3 regions of the Nonomuraea sp. NPDC048882 genome follow, and region 2 is predicted to be linked to each of the others. Evidence: riboswitches for the same ligand, from Rfam matches in the RefSeq annotation. Region 2 holds a riboswitch; each other region holds the start of a gene.

Region 1 (9,950 bases), on a different contig from region 2:
AGCGTGACGTCGACCTGGGCGACCACGTGGGCGTCAGCGGCGAGGTCATCACCTCGCGCAGGGGCGAGCTGTCGATCCTGGCCGAGAGCTGGCAGATCACCTCCAAGTGCCTGCGCCCGCTGCCGGAGAAGCACGTCGGCCTCACCGACCCCGAGGCGCGGGTGCGTCAGCGCTACGTCGACCTCATCGTCAACGACGAGGCCAGGACGATGGCGCGGGTACGCAGCGCCACGGTGCGCGCGGTGCGCGACTTCTGGCACGAAGAGGGCTATCTGGAGGTCGAGACGCCGATGCTGCAGCCGATCCACGGCGGCGCGACGGCCCGGCCGTTCAAGACCCACATCAACGCCTACGACATGGAGCTCTACCTTCGCATCGCGATCGAGCTCTACCTCAAGCGGCTCGTGGTGGGCGGCATCGAGAAGGTCTTCGAGATCAACCGCAACTTCCGCAACGAAGGCGCCGACTCGACGCACAACCCCGAGTTCACCATGATCGAGGCGTACGGCACCTACCTCGACTACAACGACATGGCCGACCTCACCCAGCGGATGTACCAGAAGGCCGTGGTGGCCGCCCTGGACACCACGGTGGTCGTCCACGACGGCAAGGAGATCGACCTCGGCCTGCCCGAGTGGCCGCGCATCACCCTCTACGGCGCGGTGTCGCAGGCCGTGGGCGAGGAGATCACCACCTCCACCACCCTGGAGGAGCTGCGCAAGCTGGCCGACCGGCGCGAGATCCACTGGGACCCGAAGTGGGGCTCGGGCAAGATCGTGCAGGAGCTGTTCGAGGCGCTGGTCGAGCACACGCTGGTCCAGCCCACGTTCGTGATGGACTATCCGCTGGAGACGTCCCCGCTGGCCCGCAACCACCGCGACGACCCGCTGCTGACCGAGAAGTGGGACCTGATCGGCTTCGGCACCGAGCTGGGCACCGCCTACTCCGAGCTCAACGACCCGATCGAGCAGCGGCGCCGGCTGGTGGAGCAGTCGCTGCTGGCGGCCGGGGGCGACCCCGAGGCCATGCAGGTCGACGAGGACTTCTTGCAGGCGCTCGAATACGCCATGCCGCCCACAGGGGGCATGGGCGCCGGCATCGACCGGATGATCATGGCGTTCACCGGCAGGAACATTCGCGAGACGATCCTGTTCCCGCTGGTCAAGCCCACCCACTGAGTCACGGTCACCCGGCGCGGCCCCGTCGGGCCGCGCCGGGCCTTGCCCGGGATCGAACCGGCCCCGCCCGGGTGCGCACCGGTCCCGCCCCGGTGCGCCGGGGTGCGCCTGGCCTCAGCCGTCGCCGATGAGGCCGACTCGGGCTCTCAGCTCCCGCACTCTCCTCACGGCGTAGTCGTGAAACTCCCTTCCGGCCCGCCCGGTTCCCGGCCCGAGCGCCGCTGTAAGCATCGGGTCAAGGCGCGCGCCAGGATCTCACTACGGCCGCGGCTCCGTTCGTGATCCTCCGCAGGCGCTCCGAGCGGTTCGCTGATCGTCGTGTCCGGAAGTGGCCACGCCGGAGCGGACCCGAGAGCGGGCTCGCCGGGCGGAGCGGCGAGCAGGTCGCCGGTGATCACCTCCAGGCGCGGGCTCGGACGCCGGCACCTGCGGAAAGTGACGCCCTGATCGCCAGGGCGCGTGGCCAGGTGCGCTCCTGCCGGTCCGTCCGTACGAGCGGCCCGGCCTGCTGACCTGGGCCTGTGCCGGCCATGGGCGCGGTGCCGCGACCGCAGCGCGGATCGCGGAGCGGCAGGGTGCGGAGGACGTGCGTGGTGGCTGCGAGTGATCAGACGCGCGTGCGGAACAAAGCGGTCCAGGCGCGAAGACCGCGATGACGGGGATAAGGATCACGCAGAAATTCGCCGTCGAATGGATCAAAACCCAGCACGTCCACCGCGTTCGTCATTGCGGATCCGGCCTGCGCGGAAGGCTCGATGACTTCGCGTATCGCCCGACGATCATTAGCGACATATCGCGAGTGCGTCATATATATCGGATCATGTCAATAGCGCTCGTCAAGAGCTCGGATTGTCATGCTTGACGACCTTTCCAGGATGCGTTTAACGTCTGCGAGGAGCGACTTCGGCCCACTTGAGAGGCCCAAGTTCAGCTGTTGGGGGGGAGGGCTCCCGATGGATGTGCTCACTGAAGGCGTCGAGCTGAGTCATGCCGATCTTGCGTTGCTGTCGGAGCTGGCCAAGGGAGTCACGGTTGACCGGGTGGGAAGACGTCTGGACATCAGCGGTCGTACCGTACGTCGGCGATTGCGCGGCATCTGCGACCGCATCGGCGTGGCCACGGCGATCGAGGCCGTGGCCTGGGCGGCCCGCCGCCAGCTGATCTAGCGGCGGGCACGTCTGGCGACAGCGCCGGCGAGCCGTGGGCAGGGGCTCAGTCGGCGATGCGTACGGCGCCGGCGAACGGCCGGTTGGCGATCGAGGCGATGCGCACCACGTCACCGGTCCGCGGCGCGTGCACCATCATGCCGCCGCCGAGATAGATGCCGACGTGGTGCAGGTCGCTGTAGAAGAACACCAGGTCGCCCGGCCGCATCTGCTCGCGCGGGATGTGCCGGCCCGCCGTCCACTGGCTGCCGGTGTAGTGGGGCAGTGAGATGCCCACCCTCTGGTAGGCGGCCATGACCAGACCGGAGCAGTCGAAGGAGCTCGGCCCCTCGGCGCCCCAGACGTACGGCTTGAGCTGCTGTGTGAGCGCCCAGCGCGCGGCCTGGGCGGCCTTGCCGGCGCCGACGATCGGCAGGTCGACGCGGGTCGCGCGGGTGCCGGGCCGCCCGGCCTCGCCCAGCGCCCGGCTGAACAGGTTGCTCTCGACCTTGGTGACCAGCTTGGTGATCTTGTCGCGCTTGCCGCCCAGCTCGTTGACGAGCTGCTCGACCTCGTCGATGCGCGCCTTGGCGCCGGCCCTGGCCCGCTCGGCGGCCGCCCTGGCCTTGGTGACCTGGTTGACCGCCTCGCCCTGCTGCTGCTCCAGCACGTACGTGGTGGCGGCGCGGTCGAGGAAGGTGTCGGGGTCCTTGGAGGTGGTGAACGCCAGCACCCGGCCCAGGCCGCCCGTGATGTAGGCGTTCTCGGCGAGCATGGCGGCCTTGGCCCGCTTGGCGGCGAGATCGGCCTCACTGGTGGCCAGGGTCTTCTTCGCGGCCTCTGCGGCCTTCTTGGCGGTCTTGAGCTTCTCCCGCTGGCCGTTGTACTGCTCGCTCAGCGTCTCGATCTCGGTGTGCATCTTCTCGACCCGCTTGGCCAGCTCCTTGAGCGAGGGCTTGGGATCGGCGGACGCCGAGGCGACGGGGATCGCGAGGAGGACCGCGGCGATCGTGAGACTCACCACACCGAAGCGGTGTGGCCGCCGAGGTCGTTCCGGAGGGCGGGCGTGCTTGCCCGCCGTCTTCCCCCCACCGTCGTGCGTGCGCTTCACCAACGAGCTCCTCTCATGGACGCCTACCGGGTTAGCTGACGGGTTCGGGCCGGAGCAGCCCTACCGAACGATTCGGATTCACCCCAGTGGTGACGATGGGGGTCGTCACCGGCGGGTCCCCGGCTTCCCTCACGGGAATTGGGCGTGTCCCTCACGTTGTGACACGTGGGGGACATCGTCGCAGGACACTAATGCACTCCGGGTTCGTGCTCAACCAGAACTGCCGAGTCTGTAGAGGTTTCACAACCGAAGGGTCACAAGGTGATCTCGTGGTCACTCGTACAGAAGCGACTTTATGTCCCCTTTGCCCTTGCTTCCGCCGCAGCCGCGAGGTCGGCGCCAGGGACGCGCCCATATGACCGGGTCATGTAACAGGATGGGCCGGGACATGGCAGTTAGGGCCGAGCCGTAATGACATCTGTACTCTGGAGAGCCATGGAGCAGGTGGCCGAACTGACGATGCCCGAGACCGCGGTGGTGGTCCGGCGTGCCCGCACGCCGGATGTGCGCACGGTCAGGAGGCTAGTGGACACCTACGCGGGCGCGGGCCCGCGGCTCCTGGAGAAGGCCACAGTGACCCTGTACGAAGACGTGCAGGAGTTCTGGGTGGCCGAGCGGGGCGGGCAGGTAGTCGGCTGCGGCGCGCTCCACGTGCTGTGGGAGGACCTCGCGGAGGTCCGCACCGTGGCCGTGGATCCCGAGTGCCGGGGCATGGGCGTCGGCCATCGGATCGTCTCGGCGCTGATACAGCAGGCGACGGATCTGGGTCTGCGGCGTGTATTCTGTCTAACTTTTGAGGTCGATTTCTTCGCGAGACTCGGGTTCCGCCCGATACAGGGCACCCCCGTCTCACCCGAGGTGTACGCCGAACTTCTCGCCTCCTACGACGAGGGCGTGGCGGAGTTCCTCGACCTGGAACACGTCAAACCGAACACCCTGGGCAACACCCGCATGCTGCTCCATCTGACATCGGGTGACGCGGACCTTGACCAGATGGAAAGGTGATTGTTGATACCTATGTCGATACGTTGGGCAGCACAGGCATGTGTCCTGACACGTGCCACATGCGCACTCGAAGCGAGGTGACACGGTGAGCACCGGACAGCCGCCGTATCCACAGGACGACTCCGGAGAAAACTCTGCCCCCGGCACCCCTTACGGGCAGCAGAACTCGGGCCGCCACCCCGGCGAGCCCGACCCCGACGTCACTGTGGTCGGCTACCGGGCGGACGACGCCTATGGGCAGCAGCCCCAGTACGGCCAGCAGCAGGGCTACGGACAGCAGCAGCAGTCCCAGCCCGGCTACGGCCAGCAGGGCTACGGCCAGCAGCAGCAATACGGCCAGCAGCCCCAGTACGGTCAGCAGCAGGGCTACGGACAGCAGCAGCAGTCCCAGCCCGGCTACGGCCAGCAGGGCTATGGCCAGCAGGACTACGGTCAGCAGCAGCAGTCTCAGCCTGACTACGGTCAGCAGGCTCAGTACGGGCAGCAGGGCTACGGCCAGCAGCCTCAGTCGGGTCAGCAGCCGCAGTACGGTCAGCAGCCTCAGTCGGGTCAGCAGCCGCAGTACGGTCAGCAGCAGCAGTCGCAGCCGGGCTATGGCCAGCAGGACTACGGTCAGCAGCAGGGCTACGGACAGCAGCAGCAGTCTCAGCCTGACTACGGTCAGCAGGCTCAGTACGGGCAGCAGGGCTACGGCCAGCAGCCTCAGTCGGGTCAGCAGCCCCAGTACGGTCAGCAGCAGCAGTCGCAGCCCGGCTACGGCCAGCAGGACTACGGTCAGCAGCAGGGTTACGGCCAGCAGCAGCAGTCCCAGCCCGGCTACGGCCAGCAGGGCTACGACCAGCAGCAGGCTTACGGCCAGCAGGGCTACGGGCAGCAGCAGCAGTCGCAACCCGGTTACGGCCAGCAGGGCTATGATCAGCAGCAGGCCTACGGTCAGCAGCAGGGTTACGGGCAGCAGCAGCAGTACGGGCAGGGGGGCTACGGCCAGCAGCCCGGTTACGGGCAGGCCTACGGCCAGCCGGTCGGCGTCCAGCCGCCCGGCGCGCCGGCTCCGCTGGCGGAGTGGTGGCAGCGGTTGGTGGCGAGGATCATCGACATCGTCATCCTCTACATCATCAACATCGTCATCGGCGTGATCTTCGGCCTCTTCCTCGTCGCCAGCTACTCCTCCCAGACGGGCGCGAGCAGTGGCCTCCTCACCTCCTCGGTGGTGGGGATCCTGACGAGCGTGATCGTGACGGCGCTGTGGGTGGTCTACGACTTCTTCCTGCTGAAGTCGAAGGGCCAGACCGTCGGCAAGATGGTGATGGGCATCAAGGTCGTCCCGATCGGGCAGATGATGCCGCCCGGTGGCCTGCCCACCGACATGGCGCTCAAGCGCGCCGGCGTGACGTGGGGCGGTTGGATCCTCAACGTGGTCCCGTTCGTCGGCTGGCTGGTCGGCTGGGCCGTGGTGGCGCTCAACGGCGCCTCGCAGCTGTGGGACAAGCCGTTGCAGCAGACCTTCGCGGACAAGTTCGCGAAGACCGTGGTGGTGAAGATCAAGTAGGTCTTCTCTCCGCAAAACCAGGGGCCGGCTTCGCGCCGGCCCCTATGTTTTGGGCGTGGGGCCGTACACAATGAGGTCCCTACGCCGAGACGCGAGGTGGGAGTTATGGCCGGGACCGCGCCGCGCCCGGACGCGCCACCCGCTGAATGGTGGGAACGCCTCGGCGCCCGGCTGATTGAAGCACTCGTCTTCGGGGTCTTCTATTACATTCTGTTCATCGGGCTATGGGGGTTCTTCCGAACTGTCGGGATGGCCGACGTGTTCGGCGGACGACTGCCCGGCGTGTTGGCATGGGCGGTGGCGGGGCTGGCATATGCCGGCTACGACTGGCTGGCTCATTCCCGCCACGGCAGGACGTTCGGTAAGGCGATCATGCGGATTCGCCTGGCGCCGCAGGGTCTTCAGGCCCGTGCACTGCTCAAACGAGCACTGATCTATCCCGCCCCGCTCATGCTGATGGGCATTCCGGTGGTCAATCTCCTGGCCGGAATGTTGCTGTTCGGCGTAGGGTTGCTCGTCCTGATCGACAAGCCGCTGGAGCGGGGTCCGCACGACAGGGCGGCGGGAACGCGCGTGGTAAAAGATCTTCGCTGAGCCGGGCGTACCTGGGCGGATGCCTTTTCGCAAAATTTTCGCTTGATCCGGTAAGGAGCCTGGAGAGACTGGCATTAGGCTATGGGGCGTCTGGGTTGCCGGGTGTCGGCGCCCCTGTGACACGCAGGGCAGCTGTGTGCCGCTATGGTCGGATGCGGGTGGTTGTAGCCTGCGTGTCTTGAGGGAGCGGGGCTCTCTGCGGTCACGCTCCCAGCGCTTTTTGCGCCCCCGAAACCCCGCTGGCCGTGGAGGCGAGGACGAATGGAAGCCCTAACAGACGTATTGTCAGCGCTCATCCCCCCGGTGGTGGTGGGTGGCGCCTTCATCTTTGGCGTAGTGAAGTTGGTCCGGTCCGAGGCCGTCCAGGGCCGTCGAAACCGCGAGGATCAGCCCGAGAGCCAGAACTGATCGGCTAGTCAGCCGAATCCCCGTAGCGCTGAATTGTCTCCACGCCTTTCCGGGTATATGTTTGGGCAGGCGAATGAAACAATGCTCCGCGAAAGGATTGCGTACATGGCCAAGCAGATCCAGGAGATTCTCATCGATGACCTCGATGGGGGCGAGGCCAATGAGACGGTCAGCTTCGCTATTGACGGCTCCACCTATGAGATTGACCTCAGCGACCTTAACGCGAAGAAGCTGCGGGACGCTCTCACGCCTTTCGTGCAGCATGCGCGCAGGGCGGGCGCCGTCTCCACCCGTCGTCGTGGCCGCGGCGGCAACCGGGCGATGAGCCGCGAGAAGAGCTCGGAGATCCGGCAGTGGGCCAAGGCCCACGGCCTGCCGGTCAGCGAGCGCGGCCGCATCGCCTCCACGGTCGTGGAGAAGTACGAAGCTGCTCACTAAGGGGCCGGCTCTCGACCATGCGCTTATGATGTTCGCCTTGGACCCCGGCGACCGCCATAAGCGCATGATCGTTTCCTGGACGTTCCGGAAACCGGAGCGTCTCGGACGATGATCTTCTGAGCGCCCAAATGTGGGCGATTAGGGCGTGCGTCTTGCCGGCTCCGCCCTGACGCCGTTTCACAGGGCGAGACGCTGTAATGCGACGGCCCCGCGCGCAAAGCCGTGCGGGGCCGTCGTCATGCCTCATTCGGCGCGGCGGATGCGCCGGGTGAGAGGCCGGTCTCCGGGCCGGCCGTGGTGGCGCAAACCGGGTCGGCCCGAGGTGGCGCAAAGCCCTCACCTCACGCCAATGCGGCTATGGAACGGGCCATAGGGAAAACATGGCGTCGGTTAACCGGGCGCCGATCTTCACGCGCTGTAGCGCAAAAGCATGATCCAGGCCGCCGCCGTACGGAGGAAACCGGCCGTGCGGTGATCGGTTCCGGTACGGATTACCCCGCTCCAACGGATGCGTGGAGTCACGGATTACCCGGCGCGTACGGATGGGTGAGCTCCGCAAAACCCGTCCGGTGCCGATGGCCGAGCTTCCGGGAAATCCCGTACGAACCGCGATGCGGGGCGGGAGCGAATACCCGGCCTGGGCCGCGATGCGGGGGCACGCGCAAAACCCGAGCCCGCGCCGGATGCGTACGAGGGGCGCAAAACCCGGCGCCGCGGGGGCGGGCGGGCGACGCAAAAGCTGATCCCGTGACGGGCGGGTGAGCCGGGCAAAACCCGGCCCTGTGACGGACGGTTGAGGCGCGCAAAACCGGTGCCGAGCGATGTGCCGGAGCGAGCATAACCCACAAGCATGAGCACGCCTCACAGATTGCCGCTTCTCGGGGCAAGCACTCACAAAGTCGTCACTCCGTGAGTGCGTGAGATTGCGTTTGCCGTACAACCGAAGAGTGCGCCGAGTGGTGGCGAATGCCAAGGGCGGCGGGGGTGCCGTCTCAAGATGCGGGATGAACTCCGGTAACCCGGCTGACCGGATGGCGGAAATCCGATTACGGTGAGTGCTGTGGGAAGCGGCGCTCGGTGGTACATCGGCGCGGTGCCCGGTGTGCGTTCAGTGCGCCGCTCGGCGCGCGTCGGCAGCGGCTGTCGGATACGGGTGTCGGATACGGGTGTCGGATACGGGTGTCGGATACGGCATAAGTACCGTGCCGACAGGGTGTGCGTTCCGCGCCGTCGTTGCGGTGTGCGTTCCGTGCCCCGTTGTGCTCAGGGCGTAGCGCGCACGTTTGGCCAAGCATTGGGCCGCGACATAGGATGTTTGGCGTAACAGATACGGACGCGGCATCTGAGATGCAGGGGTGAAGGGCGTCCCCGTGCCGGCCTTCGCACCGAGCGTCCGATGGCCGATCCGTGTGGGTCCGCGTACACCGTGTGCGGCGTTATGGAGCCGCTTCCGCGAAGGGTCCTAAACATCGTTCGCTTGCGGCGTATCGGGAACACGTCACCCCCGAACAGTAGTTGGATGGAGGGTGAACGCCCTGCTCTCGGGGAACGTGTCTGCTATAGAGCGTGTCAGCGGCAGTGGGCACGGTTCGCCGAGCCAGGGCTAGCATGCGGGAGGACGGGACCGGATTTACCGGCCTGACTGACCGCTCTGTGAGGAGCGACGAGATGTTCGAGAGGTTCACCGACCGAGCGAGGCGTGTTGTCGTCTTGGCCCAAGAAGAGGCCAGGATGCTCAACCACAACTACATCGGCACTGAGCACATTCTTCTTGGTTTGATCCACGAAGGTGAGGGCGTAGCCGCCAAGGCTCTGGAGAGCCTCGGCATCAGCCTTGAGGGTGTGCGCCAGCAGGTCGAGGAGATCATCGGCCAGGGCCAGTCGGCTCCGTCGGGGCACATTCCGTTCACCCCGCGGGCCAAGAAGGTCCTCGAGCTGTCGCTCCGTGAGGCTTTGCAGCTGGGTCACAACTACATCGGCACCGAGCACATCCTGCTCGGGCTCATCCGTGAGGGTGAGGGTGTGGCGGCTCAGGTGCTGGTCAAGCTTGGAGCTGATCTCAACCGTGTCAGGCAGCAGGTCATCCAGTTGCTCCACGGTTACCAGGGCAAGGAGCCGGCCGCGGCCGGCGGGCCGCAGGAGTCCGCTCCGTCGACCTCCCTGGTGCTCGACCAGTTCGGCCGCAACCTGACCCAGGCGGCCCGCGAGGGCAAGCTGGATCCGGTCATCGGCCGTGAGAAGGAGATCGAGCGGGTCATGCAGGTCCTCTCCAGGAGGACCAAGAACAACCCCGTTCTCATCGGCGAGCCCGGCGTCGGCAAGACCGCCGTCGTCGAAGGCCTGTCGCAGAAGATCGTCAGGGGCGAGGTGCCCGAGACGCTGAAGGACAAGCAGCTCTACACGCTTGACCTCGGTGCTCTGGTGGCCGGCTCGCGTTACCGCGGTGACTTCGAAGAGCGCCTGAAGAAGGTGCTCAAGGAGATCCGCACGCGCGGCGACATCATCCTGTTCATCGACGAGTT
Region 2 (9,950 bases):
GCTCGGGCTCGTGCTGGTGCTGCTGGGCGTGGCCCTGATGTTCACCGTCGCGTCGAGGGACGACCTCGGCGTGGTGGCCTCGGCCACGGTGACGCTCTTCGGGCTGATCGCGCTGACGCCGTGGCTCGTGGGCCGCACCGGACGGCTCGCCGCCCGGCTGCCGCTGCCGGCCCGGCTGTCGATCCGTGACGGCGCCCGCCATCGCGGCCGTACGGCCTCGGCGGTGGCGGCCGTCATGGCGGCCACGATGGGGGCGGTCACGGTCGGCATCGCGTACAACTCGGCGTACGTCGAGCGCCGCGAGCAGTTCAGGCTCACGGCGCCCGAAGGCACCCTGATCGTCCACGGTGAGAACGTCGACGATCACGGCTGGTCGGAGGTGCGCGCCGCCATGCGCGCGCGGTTGCCGGCGGCGACCTTCGTCCCCGCGCTCGCGGCGGTGGACGACCAGGGACGGGAGCTGGCGATCTCCGTGCGCTCACCGGCGGATGCGACCTCCCCCACCTCCTACGGATCTCCGCTCGACTTCCCGATCACCGGCGACGCCCGGCTGCTCGCCCTCCTCCAGGGGCGGCGGGACCCGTCGGCCGAGGCCGCGCTGGCGGCCGGCCGGGCGGTGGTGTTCGACTCCCGGCTGATCAGCGACGGCGCCATAGACGTGGGCGTCGTGGGAGGAGAGGACGCCGACGAGGTCCGGATCCGCGTCCCGGCGGTGCCCGCCGAGGGCGCCCAGGCCGGCCAGGGCGGCGCCGTGATCCCCGCGTCGGCGCTGAAGCAGGCCGGGTTCGAGACCGTCGAGCGGAGGCTGTACGCCACGCTGCTCCGGCCCGTGCCGGATCGTCTGGGGCCGGAGCTGCAGGAGCTGACGATCGGCGCGTATGTCGTCGTCGTCGAGGACGGCAGCGACGAAGAGTACGCCCTCATGCTCGGGGCGCTGCTGGCCGCGGCCGTGATCCTGGTGCTCGGCGGCACGTTCGCGGCCACGGGGCTGGCCGCGGCGGACATGCGCCGCGATCTCGACACCCTGTCGGCCGTCGGCGGCCGTCCCCTGACCCGCAGGCTGGTGGTGGCGGCCCAGGCCGGTTACATCGCGGGGCTGGGCGCGGTCACGGGCCTGGTGGCGGGCCTGGTGACCGCCACGGCCGTGACGCGGGGCATGCGGATGGTGCGCGGGTCCGGCGACCTCGCCCTGCCGTGGCCGTTCCTGGCCGCGCTCGTGCTGGGGCTGCCCCTGCTGGCGGCGCTGATCGCCGGGGCGTTCACTCGGACGCGGCCGGCTCCGGCGCGACGGGTGGCGTGAGGCGGTACTTCAGCGTTATCAGCACCGACGCGAAGATGATCAGCGCGGGGACCGTGGTCTGCCCGATGAGGACCGCGGTCACCGCGCTGTCCGGCTGCTCGACCGGCTTGCTCGGCTGGGACTCGACAAAGCCGCTGATCGACAGGATCACCCCGAAGATCAGCGCGCCGAACGAGCTGAACCCGCTCTCGATGGCCGTCCACAGCCCGGTCAGCACGCCGGCCCGCCGCTTGCCCGTCTTGGCCGCGTCCACCGCGATCACGTCGGCGAGCATGGAGAACTGCATGAGCTGCACGCCCGCGTACCCGATGCCCACCACCAGGATCGTGACGTGCGCCCAGATCGGGCCGAACAGCGGCGTCGCCATGGCGGCCGTCGTGCCGGCCCCGAACAGCAGCGCCGCCACCACCATCGCGCCGCGCTTGTCCAGGCGCTTGGCCACCCGCACCCAGAGCGGCATCGTCAGCAGGATCGGCCCCACCAGCACGGCGAAGAGTGTCTGCGTGGCCGCCGACGAGCCCAGCGTGTACGTGGCGAAGTACGGCGCCGCCGCCAGCATCATGCTGACCGCCAGCATCTGGACGCAGGCCAGCACGGTCAGCCACAAGAACGCCGAATTGCCCTTGATCGCGGCGAACTGCTCCCGCCACGTGCCCCGATCCCCTTCCGGGGCGCCGGTCATGGGGGCGCGGGCGGTGCCGAAGAAGGAGCCGAGCATGGCCGCGAACAGCACGATCGCGATCGTCAGCGCCATCAGCCGGTAGCTGTTCAGCGTGCCGTCCGTGCCCTCGCTGTGGGCGATGGCCGGGGCCAGCACGCCGCTGATGGCGGTGGCCGCGCCGATGAACACCATCCGCCACTGCAGCAGCGACGTGCGCTCGTGGTAGTCGTGCGTCATCTCGCCGGGCATCGCCTTGTACGGCACCTCGAACAGCGCGTACGCGGTCGCCGTGGCCAGGAAGCAGAGCCCGACGTACAGCGCGGCCGGCACCCCGGTCAGCGGCGGCCCGGCGAAGACCAGGAAGAACGCGACCGGCAGCGTGCACGCCCCGGCCAGCAGCCACGGCCGGCGCGGCCCCCAGCGCGAGGTGGTCCGGTCGGACCAGCGTCCGACCAGCGGGTTGATGATCAGGTCCCAGATTTTGGGCGCGGTGACGACCACGCCGGCCAGCCATGCGGGCACGGCCAGGAAGTTGGTCATGTAGAACAGCAGCAGCAGGCCCGGCACGGCGTTGACCGTGGCGGTGCAGAACGAGCCCACCCCGTAACCGAGGCGCACGCCCTTCGGAACGGTGGCCGTGCCGGTCGCCGGTGTGATCATTCCCTCATTGAAGCCGAGCGAGGCCTTGTTCGGGAGGGCCCACTTTTCGCGGGCCCGCCCGTTCAGGACGGCAGGTTCAGTCCGAGACGTTGGCGCAGACCACGTGCGCGCCGATCTCGATCATCCGCTGCTCGCTGCGCGAGTCGGCCACCCTGGCCATGAGGATCGGCGCGCCGGAGGCGGCGAACTGCGGCAGCCGGGCGCGTACCAGGCGGTGCAGGTCGCGTACGACGTCCTCGGCCGCCGACATGTGCACCTTCACATGCAGCATGATCCCCGGCGCCCCGGACGCCGTGCGGGCCTCGGAGATCCAGACGTGGTGCACCAGCGGGAAGTCCATGAGCAGGTACCCGATCGCCTTCCGCAGCGCGGGCAGGATCGGATGCGTGCACCGCCGGTATCCCGGGTCCACCTGCTGCATCGGCCCCGACAGGTGCGGCCTGGGCGCGGGCACCCAGGGCAGCGTGGGGGCGTGCGGCGTCGGCGGGGCCACCTGGGCCAGCGCGGCACCGCGCGACACGGTGGCCATGGCGCCCGTCGCGTAGGCGGCCGGCACGGCCCCCGACAGGACGGGCGTCGGTCCCGTGCGCGTCGTGGTGATGAAGCGCTGGAGATCGTCGATGGGCACGGCCGCGGCGGCTGGACCGGCCGCGTCGATGACGATCTCGCGCACGCCGGTGACGCGCTGGATGTCCAGGATGGTGTCGGCATCGCACGCCGAGAGGGAATGGCTGCCGCGGTGCCTGGCATAGGTAGCGGGGCTGGTGTATCCGAGCAGCACTCGGTCGCCCGCCTGCGTCGTCCCCAGGACGACGGAACGATCTGGTCGCACTGCCACCAGGACTCCACCGTCGGCAAGAGCGCCCAGCAGGCGATGCGGAGCGCCATGCTGGGCGAGCACGTCGGCAAGCGCAGGATTCCCGATGCTCATATGACGAACCATAGGTAGTCGGCCACGGCTTATCAGGCTAATGGCCAATAAATCTCCCGATCAAGACAAAGATGCATCCAGAGTGGATGAGTTTGCCGCGCGGTGGGTACGCCGGTCCCCGTCTCACATGGTGGGTCCCTCGTGAACGCGTTCACAAGCGACGGTTAGACTCTGTGGGACCGCCGGGGGGATCCATGGACGTGAACCCTCCCAAGCCGCCGTGACCAAAAGGATCCACACCTGTGAACAAGCCCGTCGTTCTGGTCGCAGAGGAGCTGTCCGAGGCTGGCCTCGCCGTACTCGGTGCGGATTTCGAGGTCCGCCACACCGACGGCGCCGACCGGTCCCAGTTCCTGCCCGCCCTCGCCGACGTGGACGCGCTGATCGTCCGCTCCGCCACGCAGGTCGACGCCGAGGCCATCGCCGCGGCGCCCAAGCTGCGGGTGGTCGCCCGCGCCGGCGTCGGTCTCGACAACGTCGACGTCGAGGCGGCGACCAAGGCCGGTGTCATGGTCGTCAACGCGCCGACCTCCAACATCACCAGCGCCGCCGAGCAGACCGTCGCCCTCGTCCTGGCCAGCGCCCGCAACACGGCCCAGGCGCACGCCGCGCTGAAGAACGGGGAGTGGAAGCGGTCCAAGTACACCGGTGTCGAGCTGGACGAGAAGGTCGTCGGCATCCTCGGCTTCGGCAAGATCGGCCAGCTGGTGGCGCAGCGGCTGCAGCCGTTCGGCGTCGAGATCATCGCCTACGACCCCTACCTGCCGCCGGCCCGCGCCGCGCAGCTCGGCGTCAAGCTGGTGAGCCTCGACGAGGTGTTCAAGCAGGCCGACTTCATCACGGTGCACCTGCCGAAGACCAAGGAGACCCTGGGAATCATCGGCGACGAGGCGCTGCACAAGGTCAAGCCGAATGTGCGCATCATCAACGTCGCCCGCGGCGGCATCGTGGACGAGGCCGCGCTCTACTCGGCGATCAAGGAGGGCCGGGTCGCGGGAGCCGGCCTGGACGTGTTCTCCAAGGAGCCGTGCACCGACAGCCCGCTGTTCGAGCTGGACCAGGTCGTCGTCACGCCGCACCTGGGCGCCTCCACCCACGAGGCCCAGGAGAAGGCCGGCACCCAGGTCGCGCGCAGCGTGAAGCTGGCGCTCGCGGGCGAGTTCGTGCCCGACGCCGTCAACGTCCAGGGCGGCGCCGTGGCCGAGGACGTCAAGCCGGGCCTGCCGCTGGCCGAGAAGCTCGGCCGGGTCTTCACCGCGCTCGCGGGCGAGGTGGCCACCAAGCTCGACATCGAGGTGCGCGGCGAGATCGCCGCCCAGGACGTGCGGGTGATCGAGCTGGCCGCGCTCAAGGGCGTCTTCGCCGACGTGGTCGAGGAGCAGGTCACCTACGTCAACGCGCCGCTGCTGGCCAAGGACCGCGGCATCGCCGTCGAGCTGGTGACCAGCGCCGAGAGCCCCGACTGGCGCAACGTGGTGACCGTGCGCGGTGTGCTGGCCGACGGCCGCACGGTCTCGGTCTCCGGCACGCTGTCCGGCCCCCGGCAGATCACCAAGATCGTCGAGGTCAACGGCTACGAGATGGAGATCGAGCCGACGGCCCACCTCTGCTTCCTCACCTACGCCGACCGCCCCGGCATCGTCGGCGTGGTGGGCCGCCTCCTCGGCGAGCACGGCATCAACATCGCCTCGATGCAGGTGGCCCGTGACGTCAAGGGCGGCAAGGCGCTCATCGCGCTGACCGTCGACTCCGCCATCCCGGCCGAGGTCGTCGAGCAGATCGGCGCCGAGATCGGGGCCGAGAGCGGCCGTTCGGTGGACCTGGAGGACTGACACAGCGGACTGACACAGCGGACTGACACACCTGCGTCTCTTCTGATATCAGCGGAAAAGGGCCGTTCCGTTCCACGGGGCGGCCCTTCGCGTCTCACCATGCGAGATAGTAGGACATCCGAGCAGAATGCTCAGGTACTGTTGTCGGTGATGCGCCAGGTTCTCGTACTTATTACCTGCCGCGGCGGGGCCTGTTAGGGCAGGTCGACGACCCGTCGCGGTGTGCGGCGTGTGCGTCGGCCGTCAAGTCCCTCCGTCCGGTCCGTGACCCGGACCACGCGATCAGGCCCGGTCGGATTCCCGACCGGAGTCCGGCTTCCCAGTCGAACGACGTCCGCGAAATGAGATGAGTGACATGTACGAGATGTATGCCTGGAACCGTGCCGACGACCACGAGGACGAGGCGGTCGAGGCCGTGCAGATGGCACTGGACCGGCGCGACAACGGCGGCGCTCCGCAGAGCTCCGGGCAGTAGAACAGGGCTAGAACCCGGCTAGAGCGCGGCTGGAGCGCAGCTAGATGGCGGCGCCTTTCAGAACTCCAGCCGGTAGAACACCGCGGTCCGCCGCATCCCCGGCACCAGTGAGGCGATCCGGGCCACGACGCGGTGGGTGACCGACAGCAGGTCGAACCCGTCGATGTCGAACGCGCTCACCGCCGACAGGCAGCGCAGGCCCGGATGGATCGCCGTCAGCTCGGCGGGGCCGTCGATGCCCCAGTGCATCGTGGCCCCGGCCTTCCGCACCGGCCTGTTCAGCCGTTGCAGCCGCAGCCCGAACGAGCTCAGCGCGTCGAAGACGAACAGGCCACTGGGGAACCGCTCCACGATGGCCCGCAGCAGCGCCCGGCCGCCGTCCGGGTCCAGGTAGTAGAGCAGGCCCTCGGCCACGACCAGCGCGGGGGCGTCGGCGGGGACCCGCTCCAGCCAGGCCAGGTCGGTCACCGACGTGCCGACCGTGGCGTAGGCCCGGCGTTCGGGGAACAGCCGCCGGCGCAGCTCCACCACCTCGGGATAGTCCACGTCGTACCAGCGGACGGAGTCCGGCGGATCGAGCCGGTGTACACGCGTGTCGAGCCCGCAGCCCAGGTGCAGCACCGTGGCCTTGGGGTGGGCGTCGAGGAACCCGGCGGCCCACCTGTCCAGGAAACGTGCCCTGAGCGCGACCGCGGCGGCACTGCCCGGGGTCATGCCCATTCTGCCGAAACCGTGCTCGATCCGGTCGAGCGTCTCCGCGGCCATGCGGTCGCCGAGGATCGGGCGGGGGGATCGGGCGTCGAGCGCCCTGCCGTAGAGCGTGGCGAGGAGGGTGGCCTTCTCCTCCGTCAGGTGCACCTTCTCGGGTGACATGCCTTCACGCTACGTCCGCGCGCGCGGCGCACGGCGGGTGGGGCGGACGGCGGCTCCGCGCTCTCTGCGGCCGCGCGCCGGGCGGGTGCGGGTGGGCGGCGGCCCCGCGCGGCCGCCGCCCACTCGCCGTCTATCTCGTGCGGCTCACTCCACGGAGGCGGTGAGCGGGGTGGGGCCGGTCTCCTCGCGGTGTTCGAGCACCTGCTTCCACTCGCGTACGCCCGCGCGATCCGGCCGGACCGCTCCGACGAACGCCTGCCTGCGCCAGTCGGAGAACTTCTCCTCCTTCACCACGTCGCCCGTGTGCGGCGAGTGGACCATGTAGCCGGGTTTGGAGATCATGCCCACGTGACCGAGCCCGCTGAAGAAGACCAGGTCACCGGGCTTGAGGTGGTCCCAGGAGATCTTCCTGGAGAACGCGCCGAACTGTTGCGCGGCGGTGCGCGGGAGTTCGATCCCGGCCGCCTCGTAGGCCCGGAGCATCAGCCCCGAGCAGTCGTAGCCCTGCCTGCTCGCTCCGCCCCAGACGTACGGGGTGCCGCGTTTGTCCATGGCGTATCTGATGGCGATCTTCCAGGCGGGAACGGGGAGTTGCTTCTCCTGGATGCGCCTGATCTCGGCGCCGGTCAGGGTGGTGGTGTCGTCGTCGGGGGTGGCTGCCTGGGCTGCTGGGGTGGCCAAGGTGAGTCCGGCGGCCGCGGCCGCCAGGACGATGGCGATGCGAGACAGAGCACTTGTCCTTCCATGGGGCCGGCCGGGTTAGCTGACGGGCTCGGGCCTGGAAGACAGCCCTACGGCGCGCTGGGCGCCGATTCGCCCCTGGGGGAGAAATGGGTCCCCGGCTCCACACAGCGGTTGTGTGGATTAGGCCCGATGGACTTTAGCGAATGGGTCAAGAGGTCGTAAACCCCCCAAATCGGACGTCCGGACCTTGAGATGGTGTGTTCGTCAGACGAGACGAGCCGGTAAGGTACAGCCCATGGAGTCGCGTAACATCCGCTTGGCCGTCATCCCCGGGGATGGCATCGGCACCGAGGTCGTCGCCGAAGGACTCAAGGTCCTGGAGGCCGTGGGTACGAAGATCGAGCCCACCCACTACGAGCTGGGGGCCGCACGCTACCACCGCACGGGCGAGACGCTGCCCGACTCGGTGCTGGAGGAGCTGCGCGGCTTCGACGCGATCCTGCTCGGCGCCATCGGCGACCCCAGCGTGCCGCCCGGCATCCTGGAGCGCGACCTGCTGCTGCGCCTGCGGTTCACCTTCGACCACTACGTCAACCTGCGACCGGTCAAGCTGTTCCCCGGCGTGGAGACGCCGCTGGCCGACACGCCCACCGAGGACATCGACATGATCGTCGTCCGCGAGGGCACCGAGGGCCTCTATGCCGGCACCGGCGGGGCCATGCGGCGGGGCACGCCCCACGAGATCGCCACCCAGGAGTCGCTCAACACCGCCCACGGCGTCGAGCGCGTGGTGCGTTACGCGTTCGAGCAGGCCAAGTCGCGGCCGCGCAAGAAGCTCACGCTCGTCCACAAGACGAATGTGCTGTCCTACGCCGGAGACCTGTGGCAGCGCACGGTCAACCGCGTGGCCGAGGAATACCCCGAGGTCACCACCGACTACAGCCACATCGACGCGGCCTCGATGTTCTTCGTCACCCAGCCCGAGCGCTTCGACGTGATCGTCACCGACAACCTGTTCGGCGACATCATCACCGACCTCGGCGCGGCCATCGCCGGCGGCATCGGCCTGGCGGCCAGCGGCAACATCAACCCCGAGCGGACCGCGCCCAGCATGTTCGAGCCGGTCCACGGCAGCGCGCCCGACATCGCCGGCCAGGGCAAGGCCGACCCCACCGCGACCATCCTGTCCGTCGCCATGCTCCTCGACCATCTCGGCCTGCGCGCCGAGGCGGCCAAGGTCGAGCAGGCGGTCGCCGACGACATCGTCGAGCGCCTGGCCGGCTGGGCCGGTCGCACCACCCACGAGATCGGCGACGACATCACCGCGCGAGTATCCGGCTAGGACCGCCTAGCCCCGATCAAGCGCCTGGCGGTCCGAGGAGGGCTGCCGGGCGCTTTTTCGTGTGCGGGTTCCGGCGACCGCGCAGGCGAATCCAGCGGCCAAAAGGACTAACCACCCCTTTGGCCCCTTGCTATCCCATATGGCGAGACAATAGGAAGTACGGACTGCCCTTACGGGCATGGCCGCTCATCGCAGCGGGCCCGCAGCCGGCGGGCAGATCCCGCAGATCCGGTAACTTTCGGTAGATTTCGGTAGATTTTCGGTAGACCGCAGAGAGAAGGACCGCCGTCATGACCATCGCTCAGAAGCTCAGCTTCGACGTGCAGCTATCCGACCACGCTCGCACCGCGGCCGAGCGGGAGCAGGTACTGGCGGACCCCGGTTTCGGGCAGACCTTCACGGATCACATGATCTCGATCGACTACACCGAGGGCCAGGGCTGGCACGACGCCCGGCTGCTGCCGTACGGGCCGCTGCAGCTCGACCCCGCCACCTCGGTCTTCCACTACGCGCAGGAGCTGTTCGAGGGCCTCAAGGCGTATCGCCAGCTCAGCGGGTCGATCGTGACCTTCCGCCCCTACGCGAACGCCGCCCGCTTCAACCGCTCGGCCGCGCGCATGGCCATGCCGGAACTGCCCGAGGAGACCTTCGTCGACTCGCTGGAGCTCCTCGTCCAGACCGACAAGGAGTGGGTGCCCACCACCGAGGGCCACAGCCTCTACCTGCGCCCCTTCATGATCGCCACGCAGGCGGGGCTGGGCGTCAACTACCCGTCGAAGACCTACAAGTACATGGTCATCGCCTCGCCGGCGGCTTCGTACTTCACCGGCGGCCTCAAGCCCGTCTCCGTCTGGCTGTCCACCGAGTACACCAGGGCCGCCCCCGGCGGCACCGGCTTCGCCAAGTGCGGCGGCAACTACGCCGCGGCCTTCGTCGCACAGCGGCAGGCGGTGGAGAACGGCTGTGACCAGGTGGTCTGGCTGGACGCCCACGAGCACCGCTACGTGGAGGAGATGGGCGGGATGAACCTGTTCTTCGTCTTCGGTGGCAAGCTCGTCACCCCCGCGCTCACCGGCACCCTGCTGCCCGGCATCACCAGGGACTCGATCCTGGAGCTGGCCGGGGACCTCGGGCTGGAGACCGAGGAGCGGCTCATCACCGTGGACGAGTGGCAGGCCGCGTGCGCGTCGGG
Region 3 (9,950 bases), on a different contig from region 2:
TGGCGGCCGTGAGTCCCCGCGCGGCGAGCGCCCGGTCGGCGCCGGTCGTCCTGGCCGCGCGGTAGAGCCTCACCAGGGTCTCCTCGCCGAACCGGTCGGCGAGGAAGCGACACGCCAGCCACGCCTCCTGGTACGCACGCGCCGGCCGCGCCGGGTCCCGGCCGTCCGCCGCGAAGTCCGCGGGGCCGGGCAGCGCGTCCGGCAGGCGTCCCGCGCGTACCTCGGCGACCAGTTCGGCGGCGATGGTCGTCACGGGCAGCCCGGCGTCGCGGTAGCCCACGTAGTCGGCGAATCCTTCGTACAGCCAGATCGGGAGCCCGTCGGTGCCCGCTGTGACGTGGGTAAGCTCGTGGGCGAGTACCACGTCCTTGCCGGTGGGGGTGAGGGTGGCGAAGAGCTCGGGAACGACGATCACGCGCCCGCCGTCGGCCAGCGCGGCCAGCCCGTCGACCCGGGCCACCCGCGCCAGGCGGGCGGCGTCCCGGGCGGAGTCCGGCACGATCACCAGCGGGCGCACCGGCCGGCCGAGCACCCGGGCGACCCTGAGCCCGGCCCTGTCGGCCCTCGCCGCCAGCTCCTCCAGCCCGTCGCCACCGCTGCCGTCGCCGTCCTTGCCGCCGCCCTTGTCGTCGCCTGCAGCGCCGCGGGCGTCTTCACCGCCGCTGCCGCCACCGCTGCCGTCGCCGGGGCCCACGACCGTGGAGAGCCGTCCGCGGCGGATCACCGTGCCGCGGCCCGGCCAGAGGTCGCGCGCCTCCGGGGGAAGGATCGGGGAGTCGTGGAGCGGCGCGCCGCCGGAGGCGATGAGCAGCAGGCAGGCCACCACGGCTCGTCGGCTCACCTGCTCGGACACGAAGCCCGATCGTAGCCGGACCCGCACGGACTTCATCCCGGCCGATCCGCCGCCGCCCACGCGGGCCGGTCCACACCGCCGTTCCGGCCGCCCGGCCCCACAGGGTGACACGGACGTGCCATGGGGATCCTGAACGTGCCCTGGCGTGCCTCGCGGGTGGCCGTAGGTGCGCCGTGAGGGCCGGGGACGGGCCGGGGGCGGCCCTGGACGTGTGAGAGGCGCCTTGGACGTGCGAGAGCCCCGTCCGGATCCGGGAAGGCTTTCCGTGGATCCGGGCGGGGCTTCTTCACATGCCGGGACGGACCGCGCCGACGAATGACGACCGGCGCCAACCGCCCAGCTTGTCGATGCGCACCCGTTCGCCTGTCCGAGGCGAGTGGATCATCTTGCCCTTGCCGACGTACATGCCGACGTGGCCGAGCCCGTTGAAGAACATGAGATCACCGGGCTTCAACCGCCGCCAGGAGATCTTGTTCCTGATGCGGGCGAACTGGCTGCTCGCCACCCGCGGGAGCTTCACTCCGGCTCTCTTCCAGGCGAACTGGACGAGACCGGAGCAGTCAAACGAACCAGGTCCTGTGGCTCCGTATCGGTACGGGTCACCGATCTGGTTCTTGGCCACGGCGACGGCCTTGCGGGCCTTCGTTTGCTGCCGAGCGACCTTGGCTGCCCTTCGCTGGGCGGCCGTGACCTTCTTCGAGGTCTTGGCGGTGGTTTCCGCCTTCACCGTCGTGACGGTCGATTCGCTCGTCGTCTCCGCCTGAGCCGTTGGGGCAAGGAGGATGGAACCTCCGGCCGTCACGGTCATGGTGAGCGCTACGCCACTCAGGGCAAGGCGGGACAGACGGGGGTTATGCAGGGAGCTGGACAGGATTTCTCCTTGTGTCTTCCACGAACGCCTACCGGGTTAGCTGACGGATTCGGGCCTGGAAGTCGCCCTACGGCGCGATAAGCGCGCCGATTCACCCCTGATCCCTGGGGAAACGTGGGATCGCTGGGTCCCCGGCTCCGTGCCTCCTGGCTGCACGGATTGGGCAGGTCGAAGCCCCGATGAAATGACATGGGGATATCGGGGAACGACCGGCGGATTTCTATCTGTCGCACATCGAGAGGGGACCGATGCGGGTTCGCGGGGCCATGGCTTGTGCACCGCGACGACGCCAGAAGCTACGCCGAAAGTTCAAGGATCGGCAAAGCGTGAGCCCGGCTGTAAAGATCAGACAGAGGACTTTGTCAGGTTCGAAACCCCTGCTGGAACACCAGGTTATGTTATGGAAATGTGACCCTGCTCACACTTGAGCGGGCCCAAGATTGTCAGGTCCAAGTTGTCGCTTATGTCACAGATTTCCCGTTTAAATCACGCGTTCGGGACCTGGGAGCGCTCCCGAGGCTTGTGCCCGCCTTAAGGGAGAGTCACGGCAGATTTCCGGATATGTACGGCGGCGGCCGTAGGCATCAACACAGGCCACAAGGCATTCCAGAACGCGACTCCGTCTCACGAACGATGATCCATAGTAGGATGAGGCAGAAAAAATCCCGCCGCCGGCCGAGAGCGGCCGGACGGCGGGATCGGAAACCGGCGCTACGGACGCACGGCCCCCACCAGCGTGCTGCCGTACGACGAGAGCTTGACCACCTTGACGACGTCACCCGTCTGCGGCGCGTGCACGATCTGCCCGTTGCCCGCGTAGATGCTGACGTGCCCGAGCCCCGCGCTGAAGATGAGGTCACCGGGCTGCAGCGACTTGAGGTCCACCTTGCGGTTGGCTCCCCACGCCCACTGCTGCCACGTCGTACGGGGCAGCGAGACCCCGGCCGCCCGCCAGGCCGCCTGGGTCAGCCCCGAGCAGTCGTACGAGCTCGGCCCCGTGGCACCGAACCGGTACGGCTTGCCCACCTGTGCGAACGCGAACCGCAGCACCGCCGCCGCGCTGCCGGAGGCGGGGCCGGTGTACTTCAGGCCCACGCTGTTGGGGTTGCCCGGGTTGTAGGCCCCCAGCTTCTCCAGCAGCTTCTTCTGATCCTTGATCAGCTTGAGGATCTCCGCGCGTTCCTTCTCGACGCCGTCGCGCTCCTTGTCGGCGTCCTGCAGCGCCTTCTGCGCCTTGCCCCGCTCGACCTTCAGGCCCCGGTTCTCCCGGTCGAAGGCCGCCAGCTTCTCGGCCTTCTCCTGCGAGACCTGCCCGGCCAGGGCCAGCCCGGCGAGCATGTCCTGCGGGTTGGGCGCGCCGAAGATGCCGGGCCACGAGGTGACGTCGTTGCCGGCCTGGTAGCTGGAGACCGCCATGCCGACGACCTCGGCCCGCAGGTCCGCGACCGTGGCCAGCTTGCGCTTGTAGCTCGCGTTGAGCTCGCCGTACGTGGACTTGGCCTTCTTGTAGCGCTCGGTCGCCGTGTTGTAGCGGTCGACGACCTTGTCGGCCTTGTCGTTGAGCTTGTCGAGCTTGGCCTTCGCCTGCGCGAGCGTGGGTTTGGGGTCAGCTGTGGCCGCCCCCATGGGGATCAGCATCAGCCCGAACGCGAGACCCGTGGCCACCGGCACCCGGCCAAACCTCACTTTGTCGCCTCCCAGGGATTATATCTGGGGCGAAATAGTACAGAAGTGGCGGGTGTGGTTCGACTAAACCGCCATTTCGTAACTTAGGCGCGACCGAGCCTGCGCAGCAGCAAACCCGACGGAACGGGTCTGGCTCCCATCCGCCGGACGGACTCGGCGACCTCGCGGTCCGACGACACCACGGCGATGGCCCGGCCCGGCGGTTCGGCGCGGACGAGCTGGCGGATGAGGTCGTCGGCGATCTCCCCGGGGGCGCTGAACAGCACCCGTACGCCGCGAGGGGCCACCACCTGCACGGGGGCGTTGAGCTCGGCCCCGTCGAAGACCACGGTCACCTCGACCCTGGTCTGCGCCACCAGCCCGCCGAGCCCGGTCATGAGCCGGTTGCGCTGGTCGGCGAGGGTGAGGGTGCCGTAGCCGGTCTTGGTGACGTTGTAGCCGTCGATGATCAGGTGCACCTGGGGCAGGGCGAGCAGCTGGTCGAGCAGCTGCGGGTCGTCGTCGGCCAGGGCCCGCGCGGGGACGCCGCGCACGCCGGGGCGCTCGCCGGTGACCGCCGCGACCGAGTCGGCGGGCCGGCTGATCGTGGTGGGCAGGGCCAGCTCGCGGCGCAGCCCGGCCGAGGCGTCCTGCAGCGCGTCGAGCAGCACGCGTACGCGGGCGTCCTCGATGCTCCTGCCCTCGCGGGCGGCCCGGCGCGAGGCTTCGAGCTGTTTCTCCACGTCGGCCAGCCGCTCGCGCAGCCGGCGCAGCTCGGACTCGCCCGCGCTGCCCGCGGCGCTGGCGGCGTGCCTGGCCTCCTCGGCGGCCTGCTCCATCTCCTCGGCGCGCCGCACCGCGCCCTTCGCCCGCTCGCGGGCGTCGTGCAGCTTGCGGCGCAGGTCGGAGTTCTCGGCGCGGGCCGCCCTGATCTGCTCGCGCAGCCGGTCGGCCTCCTCCTTGGCGGCGGTCTTCTGCGTGGCCAGCTGCTCGCGCAGCCGGGCCACCACCTCCTCGCGCTCCGAGCCCTCGGCCGCGACGGCGGAGCGCTCCAGGTCGGCGCGGGCGGTCTCGATCATCTCCTCCCAGCCGGGCGGCCGGGTGAGATAGGCCGCCGCGGCCACGAGCACGGGATCGGCGGCGGGCGGCACGTTGCCCTCGGCCAGCGAGGCGACCAGCTCGGGCCAGCCTGCGGCCACCGACTCGGCGACCAGCTCGCGGAACTTCTTGTCGTTCTCCAGCTGCGCCGCGATGGGCGCGCTGCCGAGTTTGGCCCGTTTGCGGGACTCGAACTTGGCGATGCCGCGCAGGGGCGGCGGCACGGAGGCAGCGGGCATCGTCCCGAGGACCTGAGAGGCCAGATCGACCACGTTGAGCCGCACCTGCTCGGGAAGCGGGCGAGACAGGCCTTCACCCGCTGAACTCATCCCACTTGTCCCTTCGTGACATGCCCTTTCAGACAAGGGTACGGCTGTTGCGTACCTGACCGTAACGACCACTCCTATATGGACAAGCGCTTGCTAGGCGGTATACGACTGTCGAAGGGCAGATGTCCATCCGGGAGGCCCGTCGTGACGGAGCAGATGCGCACCTCCACCCGTGACCTGGAAGAACTGCGCCGGCGCGCCACCGTGTGGCTCCGGTCCAAGGTCGGCGACAGCGCCACGGTGTCCGAGATGTCCAGGCCGTCGGAGAACGGCATGTCGAGCGAGACACTGTTCTTCACCGCCACCTGGAACGGGCACGCCACACGCTGCGTGGCCAGGCTCGCACCTGCTCGGGAAGCCGTTCCCGTCTTCCCCTCGTACGACCTGGAGTCCCAATTCGCCATCATGCGCCTGGCCAGGGAAAAAGCTGGGATCCCAGCGCCGCGCACCCTATGGTTCGAGCCGGACCCAGGGCCGCTCGGCACACCGTTCATCGTCATGGAGCGGGCCGACGGCGAGGTGCCGGCGGACGTGATGCCGTACACGTTCGGCGGCTGGCTGTACGACGCCTCCGCCGAGGACCGGCGCCGGTTGCAGGACGGCAGTGTGGCCGTGCTGGCCGCGCTGCACCGGACCGCGTTCACGCCGGCCGAGCTGGCCCCGTTCGGCGCTCCCGGGCTGCGCGCGCACGTCGACGCGCAGCGCGCCTACTACGAATGGGCGCACGGCGCGTACCGCATCCCGCTGCTGGAGCGGGCGTTCGACCGGCTGGAGCGGCTCTGGCCGGACGATCCCGGCCCCGACGTGCTGCTCTGGGGGGACGCCAGGATCGGCAACCTGATGTTCCAGGACTTCACGCCGGTCGCCGTGTTCGACTGGGAGATGGCCGCCGTGGGGCCGTGCGAGCTGGACCTGTCCTGGATGATCTTCTTACACCGCTTCTTCCAGGACCTCACCGCCGGTGCCGGCCTGCCCGGCATGCCGGACTTCATGCGCGCGGAAGACGTCTGCCGCACCTATGCGAACCTGACCGGGCACGAGCCGCGCCACCTGCACTTCTACGAGCTGTACGCCGCCCTGCGCCACGGCATCGTCATGGCCAGGATCTGGCAGCGCAGGATCCACTTCGGCGAGCAGACCAGGCCGGACGACCCCGACGACATGGTGTTGCACCGGGCCACCATCGAGGAGCTGCTGGCCGGCTACGAACCCGCGTCGTAGACGAGCAGCGCCACCTGGACCCGGTTGTTGAGCTCCAGCTTGGTCAGGATCCGCGAGACGTGCGCCTTGACCGTGGGCACGCTCATGAACAGCTCACGCCCGATCTCGGCGTTGGACCTGCCCTGACCGACGGCCATGGCGACCTCGCGCTCCCGCTCGCTCAGCCGGTCGAGCAGCTTCCTGGAGCGCTGGGCGCGCTCGTCGGCGCCGCCGTCGGACACGTGGGTGATGAGCTGCCTGGTCACAGCCGGCGACAGGATCGGCTCGCCCGAGGCCACCTTCCTGATCGCCTGCACCAGGTCGCCCGGCGCGATGTCCTTCAGCAGGAACCCGGCCGCCCCCGCGCGCAGCGCCCGCAGCACCTGGGCGTCGGCGTGGAACGTGGTCAGCACCACCACCTCGGGCGGCGCGGCCCTGCGGCGCAGCGTCTCGGTGGCGGTGAGCCCATCGATGCCGGGCATGCGGATGTCCATCAGCACCACGTCGGGCCGGTGCTCGGCCACCAGGGGCGGCACCTCGGAGCCGTCACCGGCCTCCGCGACGATCTCGATGTCGGCCACGCCGCCGAGGATCATCGACAGCCCGGCGCGCACCATCGCGTCGTCGTCCACGATCAGCACCCTGACGGGCGGCGCGCCGGCCTGCTCTCCAGCGGGCGTGCTCATGTGTCGTCCTCCCGAGTCGTCTCCACCGGCCACGGCAGCCAGGCGCGTACCACGAACTCCCCCTGCGGCGTCGCGCCGTGCTCAAGCCGGCCGCCCGCGAGCTCGGCCCGCTCGGTCAGCCCGATCAGCCCGGCCCCCGCGCCCGGGATGCGGCCGGGAAAGCGCGCGGACTGGCGTGCCCACAAGGGGTTGCTCACCTCCACCGACAGCTCCTTGCCCGGCTCGCCCGTCACGGCGACGCGCACCGGCGCCCCGCCGGCGTGCTTGCGCGCGTTGGTGAGCGCCTCCTGCACGATGCGGTAGAGATTACGGCCGAGCCCCTCGGGCGCGCCGGAGACCCGCAGGTCGAGCCGGACGTCCATGCCCGCGTGGCGGCACTCCTCGACCAGCGAGGGCAGGTCGGCGAGCGTGGGCTGCGGCCGGTCGGGCACCACGTCGTCGCCGTCGGGGGCGGAGTGGCGCAGCACGCCGATCACCTCGCGCAGGTCCTGCAGCGCCAGGTGGGCGTTGGTCCTGATGGCCCCGGCCGCCCTGGCGATCTCGGCCGCGGGCGCGTCGGGCCGGAACTCCAGCGCGCCCGCGTGCAGGCTGAGCATCGAGATGCGGTGGGCCAGCACGTCATGCATCTCCCTGGCGATGCGCTCGCGCTCCAGCCGCTTGGCCTCCTCGGCGGCGCCGTCGGCGCGCTGCCTGAGCGACCAGACGAGCTGGCGCCTGGCCCTGACCACGACGCCCCAGGCGAAGATGGCCAGCACGGCCGCCACGCCGAACGCCGCCGCCCAGCCCTTCTCCACGTCGGTGGGCGGCCGCAGGGCGACGTAGGGGGCCAGGGTGAGCAGGTTGAACAGGGTGATCGGCCCCGACACCTTGAACGGCCGGTGCACCGCCACCGTGAACAGCGCCACCACCGCGGCACCGCCGGCCAGCTCCAGATAGGACGAGAGCAGGGCGCTCACCACCGCGAGCGCGACCGGCCACCTGCGCCGCAGCCACACCGACACGCACGACAGCGCGCCCGTCACCTGCTCGGCCGCCATCAGCGCGTTCGGCTGGTCCTGGGCGTCGAGCTCCACCAGGGAGTAGAAGGTCAGGGCGCAGGCGAACAGGAACATGGCGGTGTCGACGATCCAGTCACGGGTCGAGCGCCGCACCCGCTCGCCCGTGCTGCCGTCGCCGAGCAGCACCGACGGCAGCGCCCACCGGTATTCGGGGGCGCGGAGGCCGTCTTCCAGCGGTCGCGTCACGTTCATCGAGGTTACGGCCTGTCCGGGCGCGGCGACAGCGACCAAAGTCGGTGTCCGCGCAGACCTCCGGCGGACGCGGGGACGGTGCCGGCGCGATGAGACTGACGGCATGCAAGCGGCATTGACGGCAATCGGCTGGCTGCTGCTCCTCCAAGGGGCAGGCGGCCTGATCAACTCGCTGCTGGGCTGGTGGTGGTGGGCGCGCGACCTGCTCGTGGTCAACCTCCTTCCCGTGCTGCGGGGATATGAGGTGTTCGTCTCCATCGTGCTCGGCGTGCTCGGCTTCGTGCTGCTCGCCGTCAGAGCGTCCGCGAAGCGGGCGGAGGAGGAGGGATGATGAGCGCGACCACGTTGCGGCCGCCGCGGCACCGGGCCGATCCGCGGGCGGTGGGGTGGTGGACGGTGCAGTGGCTGATCCTCATGGTGCCGGTGGCGGGGGCGGCCGTGGTGGCGTACTGGTTCCTGACGGAGCGGCCGCTCTGGCTGGGGGTCATGGCCGCGGTGTTCGCGGCGGGCTGCCTGCTGCTGGCCGTGGTGGCGCCGCGGGCGGCGTACCGGGTGGAGCGGTGGGAGGTCACCGACCAGGCGGTCTACACGCGCAAGGGCTGGCTGACGCACACCTGGCGGGTCGCGCCGATGTCGCGCATCCAGCGGGTGGACACCGCGAGGGGGCCGGTCCAGCGGTTGTTCGGGCTGGCGGACGTGACGGTGACGACGGCGTCGTCGGCGGGGGCGGTCAAGATCGAGGCGCTGGACCACGAGGTGGCCGCCGACCTGGCCGAACGCCTGACCGCGCTCACCCACGCCACGCAAGGGGACGCGACGTGACCACCCACCGGCACACCACGACCGCCCGCTCTCCGGGCCATGAAGCCGGACCCACCGCGGGGGCCGGCATCGGGTTCACGACCGACGCCGACGCGGGTCTCACGGCAGCGGCCGGCGGCGCTGCCGAGGTCAGCGGCACTGCGGAAGCGGGCGGCGCGGCCGAATTGGATGGCGCGCCGGAATCGAATGGCGCGGCAGATCCCGGGGACGTGACCCAAGCCGGCCGCGTGACCGAAGTCGGGGGTGTGGCTGAGCTTGGAGGGGGTGAGTGGCGGCGGCTGGCGGGGCGGAGTCCGTGGGCGTCGGGGGTGAAGTCGCTGGCCCTCGTGGCAGGCGCGGCGGCCGGGATCCTGCGGTTCCTGACCGGCCGGGACTGGCCGTTCTGGGGGATCGTGGCGGTCTGCGCGGGCGCGGCGGTGCTGATCGTCGCCGGCGTGGCCGCGTACGACGTGCTCCGGCTGCGCGCGGCCCGCTGGCGGCTCACCCCCGAGCGCCTGGAACTGCGCTCCGGCATCACCACCCGGCGGCACCGCTCGGTCCCGCGCGACCGGGTGCGCAGCGTCGACCTGCGGGCCGACCCCGTACGCAGGGCGTTCGGCCTGACCGTGGTCAGGGTCGGCACGGGCGAGCAGGCGGGCGACGACACCGAACTCGTCCTCGACCCTCTCGGCAGGCGCGAGGCCGAGGCCCTGCGCCGTGTCCTGCTGCACCAGGGCGAGCCGGCCGAGCGGGCGGACGGGCCGCTGGCGGAGCTGCGCTGGTCGTGGATCAGGTACGCGCCGCTGTCGGTGTGGACCTTCACCGGCGCGGCGGCGGTGCTCGGCGCGCTGTACAAGGCGCTCGACGCGTTCGGGCTGAAGAAGGTCACCGGCAGGGTGGCGGCCGGCGTGTGGGACTGGGTGGTGACGCTGCCGCTGCTCGCGGTGCCCGTGCTGCTGGCGGCCAACCTGCTCGCCGGGACGCTGGGCGCGGTCCTGCTGTTCGCCGAGTCGTGGGGCCGCTACCGCCTCGAACGCGAGCCTGGCCGGCTCCGGGTCCGGCGCGGCCTGCTGACCACCCGCTCCCTCACCCTGGAGGAACGCAGGCTGCGCGGGGTGGAGATCGGCGAGCCGCTCCTGCTTCGGCTGGGCGGCGGGGCCAGGGTCAGGACCGTCGCCACCGGGCTGGGCACGTCGA

Evidence for each region. A riboswitch is a leader RNA that binds a small molecule or an ion and turns the genes downstream of it on or off. The one in region 2 is predicted to bind cyclic di-AMP.
Region 1: linked by a shared signal. The riboswitch ahead of AB0C27_RS54065 (C40 family peptidase) and the one ahead of AB0C27_RS26510 (C40 family peptidase) in region 2 are both predicted to bind cyclic di-AMP.
Region 3: linked by a shared signal. The riboswitch ahead of AB0C27_RS32920 (C40 family peptidase) and the one ahead of AB0C27_RS26510 (C40 family peptidase) in region 2 are both predicted to bind cyclic di-AMP.

What each region holds. Positions count from the first base shown of each region.
Region 1 covers NZ_JBEZGB010000034.1:671-10,620, reverse strand. The annotation lists gene lysX (bifunctional lysylphosphatidylglycerol synthetase/lysine--tRNA ligase LysX) at 1-1,178, shown strand, start outside; gene AB0C27_RS54070 (LuxR C-terminal-related transcriptional regulator) at 2,132-2,344, shown strand; gene AB0C27_RS54065 (C40 family peptidase) at 2,391-3,344, opposite strand; cyclic di-AMP (ydaO/yuaA leader) riboswitch at 3,440-3,589, opposite strand; gene AB0C27_RS54060 (amino-acid N-acetyltransferase) at 3,870-4,439, shown strand; gene AB0C27_RS54055 (hypothetical protein) at 4,450-5,328, opposite strand; gene AB0C27_RS54050 (RDD family protein) at 5,494-5,988, shown strand; gene AB0C27_RS54045 (RDD family protein) at 6,094-6,582, shown strand; gene AB0C27_RS54040 (Lsr2 family protein) at 7,096-7,428, shown strand; partial or broken gene AB0C27_RS54035 (Clp protease N-terminal domain-containing protein) at 9,097-9,950, shown strand, end outside.
Region 2 covers NZ_JBEZGB010000007.1:350,130-360,079, reverse strand. The annotation lists gene AB0C27_RS26535 (FtsX-like permease family protein) at 1-1,300, shown strand, start outside; gene AB0C27_RS26530 (MFS transporter) at 1,260-2,621, opposite strand; gene AB0C27_RS26525 (hypothetical protein) at 2,698-3,459, opposite strand; gene serA (phosphoglycerate dehydrogenase) at 3,795-5,384, shown strand; gene AB0C27_RS26515 (class I SAM-dependent methyltransferase) at 5,917-6,732, opposite strand; gene AB0C27_RS26510 (C40 family peptidase) at 6,877-7,413, opposite strand; cyclic di-AMP (ydaO/yuaA leader) riboswitch at 7,467-7,613, opposite strand; gene AB0C27_RS26505 (3-isopropylmalate dehydrogenase) at 7,712-8,758, shown strand; gene AB0C27_RS26500 (branched-chain amino acid aminotransferase) at 9,049-9,950, shown strand, end outside.
Region 3 covers NZ_JBEZGB010000010.1:188,665-198,614, reverse strand. The annotation lists gene AB0C27_RS32925 (hypothetical protein) at 1-853, opposite strand, end outside; gene AB0C27_RS32920 (C40 family peptidase) at 1,140-1,661, opposite strand; cyclic di-AMP (ydaO/yuaA leader) riboswitch at 1,735-1,900, opposite strand; gene AB0C27_RS32915 (C40 family peptidase) at 2,436-3,410, opposite strand; gene AB0C27_RS32910 (NYN domain-containing protein) at 3,494-4,816, opposite strand; gene AB0C27_RS32905 (phosphotransferase family protein) at 4,961-6,037, shown strand; gene AB0C27_RS32900 (response regulator transcription factor) at 6,019-6,702, opposite strand; gene AB0C27_RS32895 (histidine kinase) at 6,699-7,952, opposite strand; gene AB0C27_RS32890 (hypothetical protein) at 8,056-8,283, shown strand; gene AB0C27_RS32885 (PH domain-containing protein) at 8,283-8,774, shown strand; gene AB0C27_RS32880 (PH domain-containing protein) at 9,020-9,950, shown strand, end outside.